DNA from 3 places in the Bacillus sp. V2I10 genome. Region 2 is predicted to be linked to each of the others. Evidence: a T-box and tRNA genes for the amino acid it is inferred to sense, from the RefSeq annotation. Region 2 holds a T-box; the other regions hold tRNA genes.
What was found. The T-box of region 2 lies ahead of argS (arginine--tRNA ligase). A T-box ahead of a tRNA ligase gene usually reads a tRNA of that ligase, here a tRNA-Arg.

Region 1: it encodes a tRNA-Arg, which carries the amino acid that the T-box ahead of argS (arginine--tRNA ligase) is inferred to sense. The anticodon was not compared.
Region 3: it encodes a tRNA-Arg, which carries the amino acid that the T-box ahead of argS (arginine--tRNA ligase) is inferred to sense. The anticodon was not compared.

What each region holds. Positions count from the first base shown of each region.
Region 1 covers NZ_JAUSYV010000001.1:1,701,717-1,707,818, forward strand. The annotation lists gene racE (glutamate racemase) at 1-238, shown strand, start outside; gene QFZ72_RS08540 (GerMN domain-containing protein) at 627-1,712, shown strand; gene rph (ribonuclease PH) at 1,835-2,593, shown strand; gene QFZ72_RS08550 (XTP/dITP diphosphatase) at 2,600-3,187, shown strand; gene QFZ72_RS08555 (metallophosphoesterase family protein) at 3,206-3,724, shown strand; tRNA gene QFZ72_RS08560 (tRNA-Arg) at 3,844-3,919, shown strand; gene ilvE (branched-chain-amino-acid transaminase) at 4,445-5,350, shown strand; T-box leader at 5,372-5,626, shown strand; gene ilvB (acetolactate synthase large subunit) at 5,736-6,102, shown strand, end outside.
Region 2 covers NZ_JAUSYV010000001.1:2,664,742-2,670,843, reverse strand. The annotation lists gene ltaS (lipoteichoic acid synthase) at 1-783, shown strand, start outside; gene QFZ72_RS13390 (superoxide dismutase family protein) at 864-1,430, opposite strand; gene argS (arginine--tRNA ligase) at 1,507-3,171, opposite strand; T-box leader at 3,219-3,436, opposite strand; gene QFZ72_RS13380 (DUF3298 and DUF4163 domain-containing protein) at 3,491-4,093, opposite strand; gene QFZ72_RS13375 (C40 family peptidase) at 4,203-5,222, opposite strand; gene QFZ72_RS13370 (hypothetical protein) at 5,457-5,612, shown strand; gene QFZ72_RS13365 (MFS transporter) at 6,003-6,102, opposite strand, start outside.
Region 3 covers NZ_JAUSYV010000001.1:843,511-849,612, reverse strand. The annotation lists gene rpoN (RNA polymerase factor sigma-54) at 1-149, opposite strand, end outside; gene yvfG (protein YvfG) at 228-443, shown strand; gene QFZ72_RS04315 (hypothetical protein) at 662-808, opposite strand; partial or broken gene QFZ72_RS04310 (peptidoglycan recognition protein family protein) at 860-1,213, opposite strand; tRNA gene QFZ72_RS04305 (tRNA-Arg) at 1,722-1,797, opposite strand; gene clpP (ATP-dependent Clp endopeptidase proteolytic subunit ClpP) at 2,278-2,877, shown strand; gene QFZ72_RS04295 (HPr family phosphocarrier protein) at 3,212-3,469, opposite strand; gene whiA (DNA-binding protein WhiA) at 3,495-4,445, opposite strand; gene QFZ72_RS04285 (gluconeogenesis factor YvcK family protein) at 4,498-5,457, opposite strand; gene rapZ (RNase adapter RapZ) at 5,458-6,102, opposite strand, start outside.

The DNA.
Region 1 (6,102 bases), 960 kb from region 2:
TCCAGTCTTAAAGACGTTAATTGAGGATTATATGGGTCCCAAGGTGAAAATTATCAGCTCGGGTGATGAAACAGCCCGTGAAGTCAGTACAATCCTGTCTTATAAAGATGCTTTAAATGAGACACAGGAAGAGAATCATCATTTATTTTTAACGACAGGATCACAGGAGCTTTTTCAGAGAATTGCTTCTCAATTGTTTGAGCAGCCAGTTGAAAATGTTAAATCCATTACCCTATAAAAAAGAGGAGCCGATCGCGGTTCCTCTTTTTTTCGTTCCGGCTATTGTGAAGTGACCGCGGATACAGCAGCTCTCTGATTGTCAGCTGATCTTTTCTGCTAAGCTCACTATTAGCTGGTCCTGCTTTTATTGCCCTGAATAACTCTTATGTAAGGCAGCCGAGGGAGATGGCCGTATAGCGGATAGCTAATAAACTCCTCAAAATGACTGTAAGAAACAGGATAACGGCTTCACTAATTGACGATCAAGCATAATCCGAAATATGAAGCCGGTCCTCTTTTACTTGGATGAACGATTTTTGCCTGTACAAAAATACTTTTCAAAATCGGTCTAATTCAATAAACAGCTCGTATACATAGTAGTACAAACTGCCTTAGGAGGGAATTGTATGTCTCAAAATAGAAACATGAAGATTGCTGCTACTGTTGTAACATCGACGCTGCTCTTGTCAGGATGCGGATTATTCGGCGGGGAAAAAGCAAAGGAAATTGATCCTCCGCAAGATGTTTCATATGTTGAAGATGCAGATAAAGGGAATGAAGAAACTTTAAAAGAAGAAAAAACAACAGCAGAAGGTGAAAAAGGTGAAGAGTCGGCTCAAACCTATTCTAGGCAGTTATATTTGATTGACAGCAACGGGCTTGTTGTCGCCCAGACATTTGATTTGCCTAAGGAAGAAGGCGTAGCCAAGCAAGTGCTTGAATACCTTGTAGAGGGCGGGCCTGTCAGCAATATCCTTCCTGATGGCTTCAGAGCCGTTATCCCGCAGGATACTCAAGTGGGTGTGAATGTTAAAGATGGTACAGCCATCGTAGATTTCTCTAAGGAGTTTAAAAACTATCAAGCTGAAGATGAATTGAAAATTCTTCAATCGATTACATGGACATTGACTCAGTTCGATTCTGTGAAAACAGTCAAAATTATGATTAACGGTCATGAACAAAATGAAATGCCTGTCGGAGGCACTCCGATCAGCAGCGAGCTGAGCCGAGCTGACGGCATTAATCTTGATACAGCGGGCGTAATGGATATTACGGATACAAAACCTCTGACGGTTTACTATACAGCTCAGCATAATGATCAGACCTACTATGTACCTGTTACAACACGAATCAGCAATGACGAAGAGGATCCAATTGCAGCAGTGGTGAAAAAATTAACTGAGGAACCTTCCATCTCACGTGCATTGTTAACCGATTTGGAGCAGGATGTGAAGCTGCTTGAAGAGCCTAAGCTTGAAGATGGCACTGTAACTCTTAATTTTAACGAATCTATCTATGGAAGTGCAGATGGAGAGGAAAAAATGGTTTCGACACATGTTCTGAATTCTCTTGTTTTATCACTGACAGAACAGCCTGGAATCGAAAATGTCGTTTTGACCGTTGATGGGAAAGCCGAGCTTGTTAATGAAGAAGGCAAAAAGATCACAGAACCTGTCTCCCGTCCAGTCAAAGTGAACACAGGTAGTTTTTAATCGCTGATTTTTGATATACTATATAGAGAAACTAAGAGGTGGTCATAAGCGCTGCCTCTTCTTTATCGTTTATACATAAGACAAAAGCTTAGGTCAGCAATAGGATTGATCGGAGGAATATGATGAGACATGATGGACGCAAACAAGATGAATTAAGACGAGTTGAAATTCTGACAGATTATGTGAAGCACCCTGAGGGTTCAGTGTTAATCAGTGTTGGTGATACAAAGGTGATCTGCAATGCAAGCATTGAAGATCGCGTGCCTCCATTTATGCGGGGAGAAGGTAAGGGATGGATCACAGCGGAATATTCAATGCTGCCGCGTGCTACTGAACAGAGGACGATCAGAGAATCGTCCAAAGGTAAAATTACTGGCCGTACAATGGAAATTCAGCGCTTGATCGGACGAGCTCTGCGGGCGGTTGTTGATCTTGAAAAGTTAGGGGAACGCACAATCTGGATTGATTGTGATGTGATACAGGCAGATGGCGGGACCCGCACAGCTTCCATCACCGGAGCTTTTGTCGCTATGACAATAGCACTTGGAAAGCTGATGTCTCAAAAAAAATTAAGCACGCTGCCAATCACGGATTTCCTGGCTGCGACATCAGTCGGAATGGATTCAAAGCTTGGAGAGATCTTAGATTTAAACTATATTGAGGATTCATCTGCAGAAGTGGATATGAATGTCATCATGACTTCTTCCGGAAAATTCGTTGAGCTTCAGGGAACTGGAGAAGAAGCGACTTTTTCAAGAGAAGAACTGAATGAATTGCTTGATTTAGCTGAAAAAGGAATAAACTCGTTAATTTCTATTCAAATGGAGGCCCTTGGAGATTTAGCTCTAAAAATCATCGATCAAAAAGATGGAAAGGGATGAATCATTATGAAGGAAGTTATTATTGCAACGAAAAATGCAGGCAAATTAATTGAATTTCAATCAATCTTATCTCAGTATGATCTAAAGGCCATTTCATTACTGGACCTTGAAGATTCGCCAGAAGTTGAAGAAACTGGTTCAACGTTTGAGGAAAATGCCGTTTTAAAAGCGGAGGCAATTTCAAAGCTTTACGGAAAAATGGCCATTGCGGATGATTCCGGACTATCAGTAGATTATCTTGGCGGTGAACCTGGGGTTTATTCAGCACGCTATGCAGGAGCTGAGAAAAGTGATGCAGCCAATATCGAAAAAGTGCTTCAGCAGCTGAAGGGTGTTTCAAAGGAAGAACGGAATGCAAGATTCCGGTGTGCTCTGGCACTTTCTGAACCTGGCCGTGAAACCGTCACAGTAGAAGGTTCAGTTGAGGGCTATATTACAGAGGAGCCTATTGGCGGGAATGGATTCGGATACGATCCCATTTTCTTAGTGAAAGATAAAGCAAAAACGATGGCGCAATTAACAAAGGATGAGAAAAATAAAATCAGCCATCGCGCAGTTGCGCTGCAAAAGCTTGCAAAACTGCTTAAAGCCTGACGATGGGGAGTTTTAAACGTGAAAGTTTTAATTATCAGTGACAGCCATGGCTTAACGGATGAGCTTCAGGAGATCAGAAAACGCCATGAAGGGGAAACAGAAGCGATGTTTCATTGCGGGGATTCTGAACTTGAGGCAGATCATCCTGCCATGCAGGGGTATGCTTCTGTACGCGGAAACTGTGATTTTGAAGCAAGGTTTGCAAATGAAGTCATTGAAGATGTGGAAGGATATCGATTTTTTGTCGCTCATGGCCATATGCACAATGTAAAGTCGACTCTTATAAATTTGAAGTACAGTGCTGTTCTGCATGGCGCGAAGATTGTCTGTTTTGGTCACTCGCATTTGGCGGGAGCGGAATATGTCGATCATATCCTCTTCATTAACCCTGGCAGTATTAGACTTCCGCGGATGCGAACTGAAAAAACATATGTTATATTAGAAATACAAAATCATTCTGCACAAGTTACCTTTTTTGAGATGGACGGATCTCCTGTATCCGGCCTCTCACAAAGGTTTGAGCTGGCTTCATCATGAAAGAGGGATTTTCCCCCCTCTTTCATAAAATTTTAGAAAAAGTTATTGACTTTTAATCTGATGGAGCATATAATAAAAAATGTCGCTGATACGTAATCAACGATGTTAACAAAAAACATGTCCCAGTAGCTCAGTGGATAGAGCAACGGCCTTCTAAGCCGTTGGTCGGGAGTTCGAATCTCTCCTGGGACGCCATACTTTATACATACAACTTCTTTCGGGTTTATCGAAAGAAGTTTTTTTGTTGATTTTAAAAACCTAATCGATCAAAAAAAGTTTGTTATATTCAGGCAGGCTGAAAATCGCTTTTCATATCCTTTTTTTTCTAACAAATTTCATTCTGGGTATGATAAAAAATTCTATAAAAAATAAGTTCAAAACATTTTTTTCTCCCCTATTTACCCCTTATAAAATCAGCCAAAACCTTGTCAGACAATCTCACAGAAAAAAACTTTAAAAAAACTTCAAAAAATTGAATTTCCTTTTATGACAGGCATGTAAGCGTATACAAATTCACAAACAAATCGAAATTATCTAACAATTCGAAAAAAGACTGTTGACACCGCTATTTAATGGGCGTAATATAGGCTCAAATATAAGTTACATGAACATGTGAGGTTCATTTAAAAGAGTCCATAACAATCGTTATACGGATTTTTTTTACACACTAGAATTCAACTGATTAACGCGTTTAGACTTTAAAAGAAAGGTGTGCTCTTTATGGGTGACCAATGGATTTTTCTGAATAACGAATTTGTAAAAAAAGAAGATGCGAAAATTTCGGTGTATGATCACGGATTCCTTTACGGAGATGGTATTTTCGAAGGAATCAGAGTATACAGCGGCAACATCTTCAGATTAAATGAGCACATGAAGAGATTATATGAGTCAGCGAAATCCATTTTACTCAACATGCCTTATACGCAAGAGGAAATGACGGATTTAACGGTAAAGACCGTTGAGAAAAACGGTTTAGATGACGCTTATATCAGACTTGTTGTCTCAAGAGGAGTCGGTGATCTTGGGCTTGATCCATATAAATGCAAGCAAGCAAATGTTGTCATTATTGTAGAGCCGCTGTCAATCTTCCCTAAACATCTGTATGAAACAGGAATTGATATTGTGACAGTTCCTACAAGGCGGAATAGACCGGACGTCTTAAGTCCTAAAGTAAAATCATTGAACTACCTGAACAACGTGCTTGTAAAAATTGAAGCACATCTCGCAAATGTAAGCGAAGCGCTGATGCTGAATGATCAAGGCTACGTCGCAGAAGGATCTGCTGATAATGTCTTTATCTATAAAAACAAAAAACTTCTTACTCCCCCTGGTTACTTGGGAGCACTTGAAGGAGTCACCCGAAATGTCATCATCGAAATAGCTGAAGAACTTGGCTACGATGTACGTGAGGAACCTTTCACAAGACATGATGTTTATACAGCTGATGAAGTTTTCCTGACTGGAACTGCCGCTGAAGTCATTGCTGTTGTAAAGGTAGACGGCAGGGAAATTGGTGATGGACAGCCTGGAGAGCATACGAATCGTCTGCTCGAGTGTTTCAGAGAAAAAGTAATCTCAGATGGTGTAAAAGTAAAAGGAAGCAGTTCAAGCCTGAGTGTAAGCTAATAAAAACATAAAAAACAATAATTTAAAACGCTGAAGAGGATAAGTAGCTTAGAAAACAAGGATCTAAAGAGAGCTGGTGGAGCTGAGAACCGGTGGTCCCTTTTTAAGTGAACTCGCCTCTGAGTGCTGATTTGAAATTTAGTAGAATCAGCCGGGTGTCTTTTACACAGCACTCGTTATTAAAAGAAAGCCATGAGCTTTCATAAGGTGGTCTAATGCAGACCATGAACAAGGGTGGTACCGCGAAAAGTGTTTTCAAACCTTCTCGCCCCTTTGACTCACATTACACGTGGGCAATATTGGGGCGAGGAGGTTTTTTATTTTGAAATAATCAGATAAAAAATAAGGCTTTAGGTGATAGCGGGAAAAAAGGAGGCAATAATCAATGAGTATGAAGGTACAATTGGATGCAAAGTCTGCCAAGTGTACGAAAACGATGTCCGGGGCCATGATGATGATTGAAGCTTTAAAACAGGAGAAAGTAGAGGTGATTTTCGGATATCCGGGAGGGGCTGTTCTTCCAATCTATGACAAACTCTATAACTCTGGCATGTATCACATTTTAACAAGGCATGAGCAAGGTGGAATTCATGCAGCTGAGGGCTATGCGAGAGTTTCAGGCAAACCTGGAGTCGTCATTGCAACCTCAGGGCCAGGCGCAACAAACCTGATTACAGGACTTACGGATGCTATGATTGATTCCCTGCCGCTGGTTGTATTTACAGGTCAGGTTGCATCTTCCGTCATTGGAA
Region 2 (6,102 bases):
TATGGACTAAAGGATAAACCGTTCTTTACCGAATCCATTCCGCTGCTTGAATCAATGGAGCAGCCATTTTATTCAAAATTCATCTCATTAACAAATCATTTCCCTTACCCAATTGATGAGGACGAAGCTACTATCGATCCTCATACAACAGGTGATGGTTCTGTAGACCGTTATTTCCAGACAGCACGTTACATGGATGAATCCTTAAAACAGTTTTTTGAAGACCTGAAAAAGTCAGGTTTATATGACAACACAATGGTCGTGATGTATGGTGATCACTACGGAATCTCTGAAAACCACAACAAAGCGATGTCTCAGGTAATGGGCAAAGAGATTAATGGGTTTGAACATGCTCAGCTGCAGCGGGTTCCTCTTTTCATTCACGCTCCAGGCCTTGAAGGCGGAAAACAGCACCAGTTCGGCGGACAAGTTGATATTCGCCCTACTCTCCTTCATCTGCTTGGAATAGATACAAAAGATTACGTTCAAATGGGTACAGATTTATTATCGAAAGACCATCAGCAAGTGGTTCCTTTCAGAAACGGCGACTTTGTAACGCCTAAGTTTACTTCAGTTGACGGAAAGTTCTATGATACTGCTACTGGAGAAACAGTGGAGGAAAACGAAGAAATTAGTCAAACAGAAGAAATGGTCGATAAAAAATTGACCCTTTCAGACCAGATTGTATACGGAGATCTATTGCGATTCTATACGCCTAAGGGATTTGAACCTGTAGATCCAACTAAATACCGTTATATGGGTCCTGAAGAAACAGAAGAATAAAAATGCAAAAAGCTGATGAGACAACAAGTCTCATCAGCTTTTTTATTTCCGATCCAATTTGTCAAAGCGGCTTTGTTTTTCTAGTTCACGAGGGCCCCGCAAGTAATCCGGTTCCCTGAGTTTCCTGCAGGATCAGTCATGTAGTCATCCACTCTTTCATGGATAATGATCGCACTGCCGTCCTCATCTAGCAGCGAATTTTTCTTAGCCTGCTTCAATGTCACGTCAGCTGCATGCAGCTCGACATCCAAAGTTCCATTCTCGTTAATTTCGATATTAGGCAGGTCTCCGGCATGAAAGCCTTTAGGATTTTCAAACCCATGCTGCTTTCTGGCAGGATTAAAATGCGCTCCGGCAGATGTGAAATCAGGCTTTTCGCATTTCCCAGTCTCATGAAGATGAATGGCTTTCTTTCCAGGCTCTAAACCCTCCGCTTTTAATCGGATTGTTACTCCTTTAAGCGCTTGAGTCAGAGTTGCTGTTCCAATTTCAACTCCCTCGCTGTTGATTATATCAACGTTTACCGGTGCAACTGCTTTTTCACTGACCGGCAGTGATTCTTCTTTCGGCTCAAATTCTGTTGAAGCCTGACAGGCGCTCAAGCCTAAAGAAGCTGCGATTGCTGTGAAAATTATTTTTCTGTTCATGAGCAATCCCTCCATCTTAAAATTCTTTAGCATAATAGCCATAAAAACAGAATTTTAAAACGGAGGAAATAAACAACTACATTTTTTCAGGAGCCTTGATTCCAAGGATACTCAGTCCATCCTTAAGAACATCTCTTGCGGATTGAACAAGCAGAAGTCTGGACGTGAGGGTTTGATTTCCTTCCAGAATCTTCACTTTAGCATAATAAGAATTAAACGCTCTGCATACCTGCAGTAAATATTTAGCAAGTATAGATGGGTCATACTTCTCAAATGAAGATTGAATGACTTGCCCGTACTGAACAAGCAATTTTTGCACTTCCCAGCTGTGTTCATCTGTTAATGCTCTTATTTTCTCTGGCTTGATCCCGCTGCCTTTTCTTAATAAAGAGCAGGCTCTTGCATGTGTATACTGCACATATGGACCTGTCTCCCCTTCAAATTTAAGCATTTCATCCAATGAAAATTCAATATTGTTCTTTCGGTTATTTTTGAGATCATGAAAAATAATTGCTCCAACTCCAACTGCACTGGCTACTTCTTCTTTGTTTTCAAGCTGAGGATTTTTCATTTCAATATTTGCTTTTGCAGCAGATATAGTTTCTTTTATAACTTCATCTAGAAGAACGATTTTGCCTTTCCTTGTAGACATTTTCTTTCCATCCTTCAAAATGAATCCAAATGGAATATGATGAATATCTTTATGCCAGCTGAAGCCCATTTTCTCTACAACAGCAAAAACCTGTTTAAAATGAATCGATTGTTCCATCCCCACTACATATAGAGATTGATCAAACTTGTATGTTTCCTTCCTGTAGAGGGCGCAAGCCAAATCTCTTGTTGCATAAAGGGTCGCTCCATCACTTTTTCGAATCAGGCATGGCGGCAGATTCACGTTAACCAAAGGAACTACCCTTGCACCATCAGAATATTTAAGCAGCCCTCTTTTCTCAAGCAAATCAGAGATATGCGATAACTGATCATTGTAGAATGCTTCTCCATTATACGTATCAAATTGAACGCCCAATAGCTTATAAATCCTCTGAAAGTCCTCCAGTGATTCTTCTCTGAACCATTTCCACAGTTTTAATGCTTCTGTGTCTCCATCCTCCAGACGTTTAAACCAGCTTCTTCCCTCTTCAAGTAAGTCAGAGTGAACGGCAGCTTCTTCATGAAACTTTACATAAAGCCTAAATAGCTCCTGTATCGGATGCTCCTTGACAGATTCTTCATTCCCCCATCTTTTATAAGCTGCGATCAGCTTGCCGAATTGTGTGCCCCAGTCTCCAATATGATTGATTCTGATTACGTTATAGCCGCATTTCTCTCCAAGATTTGCAATTGCCTGACCGATGACCGTTGAGCGAAGGTGTCCCATCGAGAATGGCTTCGCAATATTTGGAGATGAAAAGTCAATGGTCATTACTTTTGTTTTTTCTGGGCACTGATATGGTCCATTTGTCTGCAGCCATTCCCTGCTTACAATCTCCCGGTTAAGGTGGAAGTTAATGTAGGGTCCAGCAGCTGCTGCTTGTGTAATAAATTCATCATTAAACTTCCCAACAAGCTCCAAAGCAATTTGATGAGGATTCTTATTATAGACAGAAGCAAGAACGAAACAAGGAAAGCTGTAATCCCCTAATTGTTTTGCTTTAGGAATCTCAATGACCTCCACTATCTCATCAAGGGTAAGATCGTTTTTTAATGTCCCATAAATAATCGCCCCAAGTCTCTTTTTCATAAGTCGTCCTCCTCTAAATAAAATAAAAACGCCCGTCTCTTTTCAATAAAAGAGACGGGCGTTTTCCCGCGGTACCACTCTGATTGTTCATTTCTGAACCACTCGAAGCGTTTTAACGGCCAGCCGACCGGCATGCCCTACTATCCAAGTTCAGGCATGCTCCTAGAAAGTGCGTTTCATCATTCCGTTCATTTTAGGCTTTCACCTTCCCTAAATCGCTGATTCAAGAACTGGATATGATTACTCTCTTCCTCATGGGATTTTTTTCTATTAAGAGTTATTATATGCGAATCTTTGAGTAATGCAAGGTTTTTTTTATCTATCCATATAATCTGGGAAGAGGACCATCTGGATTGATGATATCCTGCAGATCATAAATGGAGAGGGGGAAGTACAGAAACCCATAAGCATAAGCTGCGATTTCATAGAGCTGAAAATAGATTACAAGCGATTTATCAGCTAAATAAAAATCCTGATCAGGGCGAATCGATTTAAAGGGAGGATCGAGTAAGGTAATCCCTCTTTCTTTAAGCTGCTCACCAATAATGGAAGATAATCGTTCTGTATAGTTGCTGTCTTTTTTAAAAAGGTTCTGAAGCTTATACTTCCTGCCTGTCTGGGTATTGTATGTCAGCCCTTTTAAAAAAGACATGCCATGAGCGCCTCCGCTATATACATAATTCAGCAGTGTTAAGCTTAACAAGTTTCGCTCATTCGTCTTGAGTTCATAGGTACCCTGCATCTCCGTTTGCACTCCCCCGTCATACTCTCCAAAACGAATCTGATTCTGAACGTTTTTAAGGATGTCCGCATTGATTTTCTGCTGACTGAATGCCTGTGGACCAGTTATTGATGGATAAAATATTGTAAGCTTTTTCCCCGCTATCTTATGAGTTATGACACTGACCGGCAATGCCGTCATCCAACCCGCCTCCTGAATGCTTTTATTTCAATCATATGAATGGATTTGTTCATTCATCCTTTTGGAAGGCAGATTGTTTTTCGCCAAAAAAAGAAGCCCTTATGGCTTCTTACTTTAAATATCGTTTTGCTCCAAGGTATCTTGCTTTCCAGTAGGAATTATCCAATTTAGAGATCGTAACACCTGATGAACTTGCATGAATAAATTCTCCATTGCCAAGATAAATTCCCATATGAGACGGGCCTGCCTTGTATGTAGTGAAATAAACGAAGTCACCTTTTTGCGGAGAGCTGACCGGCGTCATGATGTCCCAATATCCAGCAGTGCTGAGACGGGAAACAGACGTCACTTTGTTCAGTACATAATACATGAATCCGCTGCAGTCAAATCCAGAAGGAGTATTTCCAGCCCATCTGTAAGACACTCCAACATGTTTCTTGGCTTCAGCAATCATCGTATCAATTTTACTGTTTGCAGATGGCTTTGTTTCTTCCACCTTACTAGGCGGTACTGTGCTTGAACCTTTCACTTTAAGTGCCTGGCCAGCGTAAATCACATCGGATTTGAGATTGTTCACCGCTTTTAACTCTGCGACGGTAAGATCGAATTGATTAGCAATCTTTCCAAGGTAATCACCAAGCTTTACTTTATAGGTTGTTGCCGCGTGCTGATTAGCAGCTGGTTTAGGAGCTGCAGCAGCCGGAGCTTTTCCAGTCGTCTTGCTTACTTTTAAGGTTTGTCCGGGACGAATTAAATCGGACTTCAGCCCGTTTAAACTTTTCAGCTCAATCACAGATACATTATGTTTTCGTGCAATGACCCAGAGGGAATCGCCTGATTTCACTTTGTATGTAGAGACAGAGGTTTTAGCGGGTGCAGGAGGTTTTTGAACACTAGATGCAGGTTTTTCAGCAGTTCCTGATATCTGCAGAACTTGTCCTGGAAAAATCATATCTTTAGAAAGCTTGTTTCTCAGTTTAATCGTTTCAACTGTTGTTTTATACTCGCGGGACAACTTCCATAACGAATCGCCTTTTTTAACGGTTATGCTGTCTGCAGAAGCTGCGGAGCCAATTAAAGTGGATCCGATGACTGCTGAAGCAGCTAACCCAATAACTTTCTGTTTCATTGTTCGCTAAGTACCTCCTTTTTTCTTACATGATTATTTTAATAGATTAGGGCATTAATTACTACAAATTTCTAAAAATAGCACTATATTCTTACTAAAATAGCTAAAATTCTCTATTTTCTTCCCGTTTTTCTTGCAAATTATGACATTATTAGTCTTTTTTGGCCGACTTGTGAGATAGCATATCCAACTTGAAATTCATATAGTATTAAAAAAGAAACAGGGTGTTTAAAGATGGCGAAAAGATATCGGGGTAAGACATTATTAAAAATGGCCTCAAGAGGCCGCGGAACTTGTCCAATATGCGGGACAAAACGAATTAAACTGCTCTACCCAAATCTTCAGGCAGATGGACAAAAGCTTACAGTATGCAAGAAATGCAGAGAATAAGAAAAGCGGAACCGACTGTTCTGCTCGAGGGCCTAGGAGGTGGCCAATAAGAAAAGCAGAAACACCCGTTAGCTCCAATTCATAGTGCCATTCAGGATCGAATCCCATTAAAGACTCAAGTACGGTGGATCTTAGAATATTCATTTAGCCGAAATCGTGAATTTATTTGCCGAAATTCGATTTTTTCTAGCCAAATTCCCGTTTTTAATAGCGGTTTTTAGATTTATTCTAGCCTTTCAATTTTTTCGATCCAGCCGTTTTCTCGTTATATTGGTCATAATCATTTGAATTAAGCGGAAAGGATAATAGTTTAGCTGAACCCAGGCTATTGTTAGATATTAAAGAACAGCGAAATGCCGCACAAAAAAAGAGAGGGCTCTCCCCTCTCTTTTACTTGCTTTCACTTAAACTGCTTACTTCTGTTTTCTGAAAATACTTCATTCCATATAATACGACCATTATGAGTGATAATGTTCCAAAGATAAGCACC
Region 3 (6,102 bases), 1.8 Mb from region 2:
TCGATGAGGGGATTTTCAAGGGTAAGGTCCTCTATATAGGAGGCAAGCTCCATAGAAGAGTATTGAAGAAGAGTAATTGCTTGCTTTAATTCTTGAGTCATATTGAGTTTTAATGATTGCTCTTGAAATAAACCGACTTTCATATCCATAGTTCGTTCCCCCTGCTTCTCATTTTACACGAAAACGGTCCATCATTGTATGGAAAGAACTTCAAAGGAGAGATATCAATGAGTGAATTATTTTCAGTGCCCTACTTTGAGCAAAATTTTAAAGAGCACATTAAACAGAATGAAGGTCAAGTTCCGAAGCTTGATGCCATGAACCGTTATTATCGATCTGTCGTTTCAGCGCTGGTTCAGGATCAGCTTACAAAAAACTCAGTGGTCTTAAAACGGATTCAGAATTTGGATGAGGCGTACAATACGATTAAATCTGAAAAATAATTGAAAAATTTACCTGTTCACAAAAAACGTGACATGCTTTAAAATAAGAATTGTTGAGTCGTCAAGCACGGCAATATACACTTCTTGTCCAGTGCGGCTTACTGGACTCTTACATATTATTTCTGTTTCCATTCAATCATGCCCCGCCAGGTTAACTTGGCAGGGCTTTTTTTATTGGATTGGCATTTAAAGTCCGCGTCAATATCTGTCTAGATCGTCTAAAAACACTTTTCTACCGAACCCCGGTTTCCCTTTCGTATAATGGTCACATCTACCTCAGTGCCTGTTTCCTGCTTTGGCGGCTCTACTTTAATAGGCGTTCCGCTGCTGCCCCATGCATCATAATAAACACGCACATCACTCATAAATTTTCCCCATGTCACACCATGTTCTCTGAACCAGCTGCCCGGATCCGATCTTCTGCGTGGATCAAGTGTACTGTGGGCAACTATTTTTGTCGAAGGGTTTAAATTGAACCTGCGGCAAAGGTACGCGTGGTACCATACATACCGGTCATAGGCTTTAATGAAATCTCCAGTGCGGCAGAGCTCAACTGCAATAGCTGCGTCATTTGCATCATAACCGAAGAGCTGATAATATTCAGGGTTCCGATATAGATTGTGCCACGCTTTTTCATCTAATGGGATGATCTCAAGAATTTTGCCATCACCTATAAACGTATGAGCAGATGCACTCGGCTGAGAGTTGTTAAAATAATTAAAGTGATCGTCAGCATCAGCCGAGTTATTTGCCGTTTCGTGAGAGACTATAAATAGAGGTCAAGTCAGTTTTTCCCCTGAACGTGCATTTCCAAGACGGATATATTTGATATTTTTGAGAAACACTCAATGCTTATCACCCCTTATTATAGTAAATGAGAAAGAGACGCCTTTTGGAAAGGCGCCTCTCTTGGGTCATTCGTCTATTTTTAAGGAATCTATAATAGAATCTAGCATTCAAAATAGCAGAGCTATTTGCTCAGCTCCATTTCTGACAAATGAGCTTTTGTGTTGGAGCTTGTACCGGTCAACTCAGTCCGTATAGGCGTCCTGCTAATCTTTGACGGCCGCACAGAAAGTCTTTTTAGCATAAACCGCTGTTTTATTAGCATAAATTCCATTTGTTCTAGCCGATTTTCCGCTTTTTTAGCTATTTTCAATTATTGATTAGCCGGCGAATTGTGGGTTTAACCATTTTTGTGATTAGCTCAATTGAAAGAGCCTCCAACAAAAAAAGAAAGAGCTGGTTTAATTAAAAACCAGCTCTTTCTATAAGTGACGCGCTCGAAGGGATTCGAACCCCCGACAGACGTGGTACCGGAAACCACCGCTCTATCCAACTGAGCTACGAGCGCATATAAAAATTTATTAGTCAGTAGCGCTATTATACGATAAAAACTACCTATGTATCAAGCGGTATTTTTATTCTGCAGGCTGAAAGGACTAAACTCCTGAAGAAAACGGGGGATTTCTAAGATATAAAGCGCTGAACCAAATAGGGTGATCATTAAAAAATGCTTTCCTTTTATCAGCTGCCGAACGGAAATATAAAGGATATTTTAAAGTGCCTGCCGAATACTTATGTTACAGCCTGCTTGGGAAAGACCACTATTGAAGTTCTATCATACGCAGAAAAAATGAGGCATGAAACAGCTTCACTCAACCGTTTGAAAGAAAGAATAATTGGGTAACATGGTTACAGTCAGCAACTGCTGCATATATTATAAGCTGCAAGAAAAAGCATCAAAGAACAGCGTTTCGTTTGACCTTTATTGACCATAGTTGTATGATGAGAGTACATAAAATTTACCTTTATTTAAAAGGAGGAAAATACGATGAATTTAATACCTACAGTTATTGAACAAACGAACCGCGGTGAACGTGCATACGATATTTACTCACGTCTTTTAAAAGACCGCATTATCATGCTTGGAAGCGGGATTGACGATAACGTGGCAAACTCAATTGTCTCCCAGCTTTTGTTCTTAGAAGCTGAAGATCCAGAGAAAGACATCTCAATCTACATTAACAGCCCTGGCGGTTCTATTACAGCCGGTATGGCGATTTTCGATACAATGCAGTTTATTAAACCACAAGTATCAACTATCTGCATCGGTATGGCCGCGTCAATGGGAGCATTCCTCCTTGCAGCCGGTGCAAAAGGCAAACGCTATGCCCTTCCAAACAGTGAAGTTATGATTCATCAGCCTCTTGGCGGAGCTCAAGGACAGGCAACTGAAATTGAGATCGCTGCAAAACGCATCTTGTTCTTGCGTGATAAGCTGAATCAAATTCTTGCTGACCGTACTGGCCAGCCAATGGAAGTGATCGCTCGCGATACAGACCGTGACAACTTCATGACGGCAGAACGTGCACTTGAGTACGGCTTGATTGATAAAGTGATGACTCGCAATACACTGCCTGATAATAAATAATAAGATACAGCAGAACGGCCTTAGGCCGTTCTGTTTTTTTGTTTTCTTCTTAGTAAATTGGCTTTTCCAATAGACTTGAGGCATGATTTCCAAATCGTGGATTTTACTTTCCAGAATCCTCTTTTTACTAAAGAAAATCCGTAAAACACTTTCCAGATTGAGCGAAATCCTCCTTTTTTCCTGCTGTAAGCTGATTTACTTTCCAAATAGTGACTTTTACTTTCCGAAATATCCTTTTTACTAGCGAAAACCCGTAAAATACTTTACAAAGTCAGCGAAATACTTTCTGTTTTCCAAATACCTCCTAATCAAAAAAAACGGCCAAAGGCCGTTTTTAAGCTTCTTGCTTCACATATTGAGATAAAACCTCTAATGCTTCTGACTCGTCATGGCCTTCTGCGATAAGAGTAACCACTGAGCCAGTGCTGATTGCAAGACTCATTAACCCCATGATGCTCTTCGCGTTCACTTTTTTCCCGTCTTTTTCTAAAAAGATGTCTGATGAATAACGATTAGCCTCTTGTACAAAAAGTGCTGCTGGACGGGCTTGTAAGCCTGTCTTTAAACGAACTTCGACCTGTTTCTCAACCATATGAATCCCCTCTTCTTTCCCCTTTTTATTTGATCGTTACTGGCTGGCCATTTCTTAGTTGTTCTGCAATCTCGTCAAGTTTTCTCAGACGGTGATTAATGCCTGACTTGCTGATTTTGCCGCTTGATACCATTTCACCCAGTTCTTTAAGCGTAACATCCTGATACTCTACCCGAAGACGTGCAATTTCACTTAATTTGTCGGGCAGTGCTTCAAGACCCATTTTTTCATCGATAAATTTTATATTCTCGACTTGGCGTATGGCTGCACCAATTGTTTTGTTTAAGTTAGCGGTTTCACAATTGACGAGGCGGTTAACGGAATTTCTCATATCGCGGACAATCCGCACATCTTCAAAGCGCAGGAGTGCCTGATGACCGCCTATAATGCTGAGAAAATCAGATATTTTCTCGGCTTCCTTCAAATAGGTAATGTATCCTTTTTTCCGTTCGAGTGTTTTGCTGTTCAAATGGAAGGAATTCATTAATTCACATAGAGAGTCATTGTGCTCTTTATATAATGAAAAAATTTCTAAGTGATAGGATGAAGTCTCCGGATTATTGACAGAACCTCCTGCCAAAAAGGCACCTCTTATATAGGATCGCTTGCAGCATTTCTTTCTGACAAGCTCCTCGGAAATACTTCTCTCAAACGTAAAATTTTCTCCGAGGATGCCCAGATCCTCTAATATTTCACGAGCTTTTTCTATCAGCCGAACGATGTAGACGTTATTCTTTTTCAAACGCATTTTCTTCCGCACAAGCAGCTCGACAGAAACGTCATACTGCTTTTTTAAGAGAGTATATATTCTTCTAGCTATTGCTGCATTTTCGGTTTGAATGTCCAAAATTATTTTTCGATTCGAAAAAGAAAGAGAGCCGTTCATTCGGATGAGTGCAGATAACTCTGCTTTTAAACAACAGGCTTTAGACTCTATGTTGGTTAATTCTTTTTTTGTTTCAGAAGCAAAGGACATCTCTCTGCACCCTCCAATCCTTATGAATGCATTCGTTTGCACTCTTTATTTTTTATGTGATCATATCATACAGCAGCTTGGCAACTTTAACCGTATCATGGCGGATGACGTTATTTTCGTAGGAAACAATCTTATCATGAACGATCTCCAGTCCCAAATCCCGCAATGCTTCAATATCATAATAGACCGGTTTAGCCAGTTCCTCTGCATATAATGCTTTCATCATATCAGGAATTTCTTCATCATTCACTAATATTGTATCGATGAACGTGCATTTCATATGTTCATTCAATGCTTTTACATGATCGCTTGCAGTAAAATCAAGGGTTTCCCCTGCCTGAGTCATCACATTGCAAATATAAACCTTTTTTGCTTTTGCCTTGCAAACCTCATCACCAATTTTAGGAACGAGAAGATTAGGAAGAATACTCGTATATAAGCTTCCCGGACCGAGAAGAATTAAGTCAGCCTGCCGAATCACTTCGATCGTCTCTTCAAGAGGCTCAATGGACTCGGGTGATAAAAAGACGCGTTTAATCTTCTTGCCGGAGTAAGGTATTTTTGATTCTCCTGAAACAATCGTTCCATCTTCCATTTCAGCATGAAGGACGACGCTTCGATTTGCAGCAGGCAGAACTTTTCCACGCACATTAAGGACTTTGCTCATTTCCCTCACGGCATGGAAAAAGTCTCCAGTAATATTCGTCATCGCTGCCAAGATAAGATTTCCAAGAGAATGTCCTGTGAGACTATTTCCTTTATTAAACCTGTGCTGAAATAAATCTTCTACTAACGGCTCTACATCTGAAAGCGCAGCTAACACATTGCGTATGTCACCTGGAGGCGGAATTTGGAGTTCGTCACGGAGCCGGCCTGAGCTCCCGCCATCATCTGCAACTGTAACAATTGCTGTAATATCAACAGGGTATACTTTTAACCCCCGCAAGAGTACAGACAATCCGGTACCTCCGCCGATTATGACAACCTTTGGCCTATTTGCAGTATCAGTCATTTAATGACGGCTTCTGCGCTCAATATCACGATGTGATACGTGCGTCTGATAGTCATTTTTGTAGTGCTTCGCAATGTATTCCGCCAATGTAACCGACCGGTGCTGGCCACCTGTGCATCCTATTGCAATGACAAGCTGGCTTTTTCCTTCTCTTTTATAGTAAGGCAGCATGAAGGTAAGCAAATCCAGTACCTTTTCTAAAAACTTCTGAGTCTCTGTCCATTTTAGAACATACGAGGAAACTTCCTCTTCAAGTCCTGTTTTCGGTCTCATATGATCAATATAATGCGGATTCGGCAAGAATCTGACATCGAATACTAAATCAGCATCGATCGGCACTCCGTATTTAAAACCGAACGAGAGCACATTTACAGAGAAGGTATGCTCAGCATCTTCCGCAAACTGCATCAGTATTTTTTCTCTGAGTTCGCGGGGCTTCAATTCAGATGTGTCAAAAATCATCTGAGAACGGCCTTTCAGCTCCTCCAGCAATTCTCTTTCGTTTTTAATGCCTTCTAAAGGCAAGCCTGTTGTGGCTAATGGATGGGACCTGCGTGTTTCCTTGTATCGAGTAACAAGGGTAGCATCCTTAGCATCCAGAAAAAGAATTTGAGGATTTATCCAAGTCTTTTCCGCCATATCATC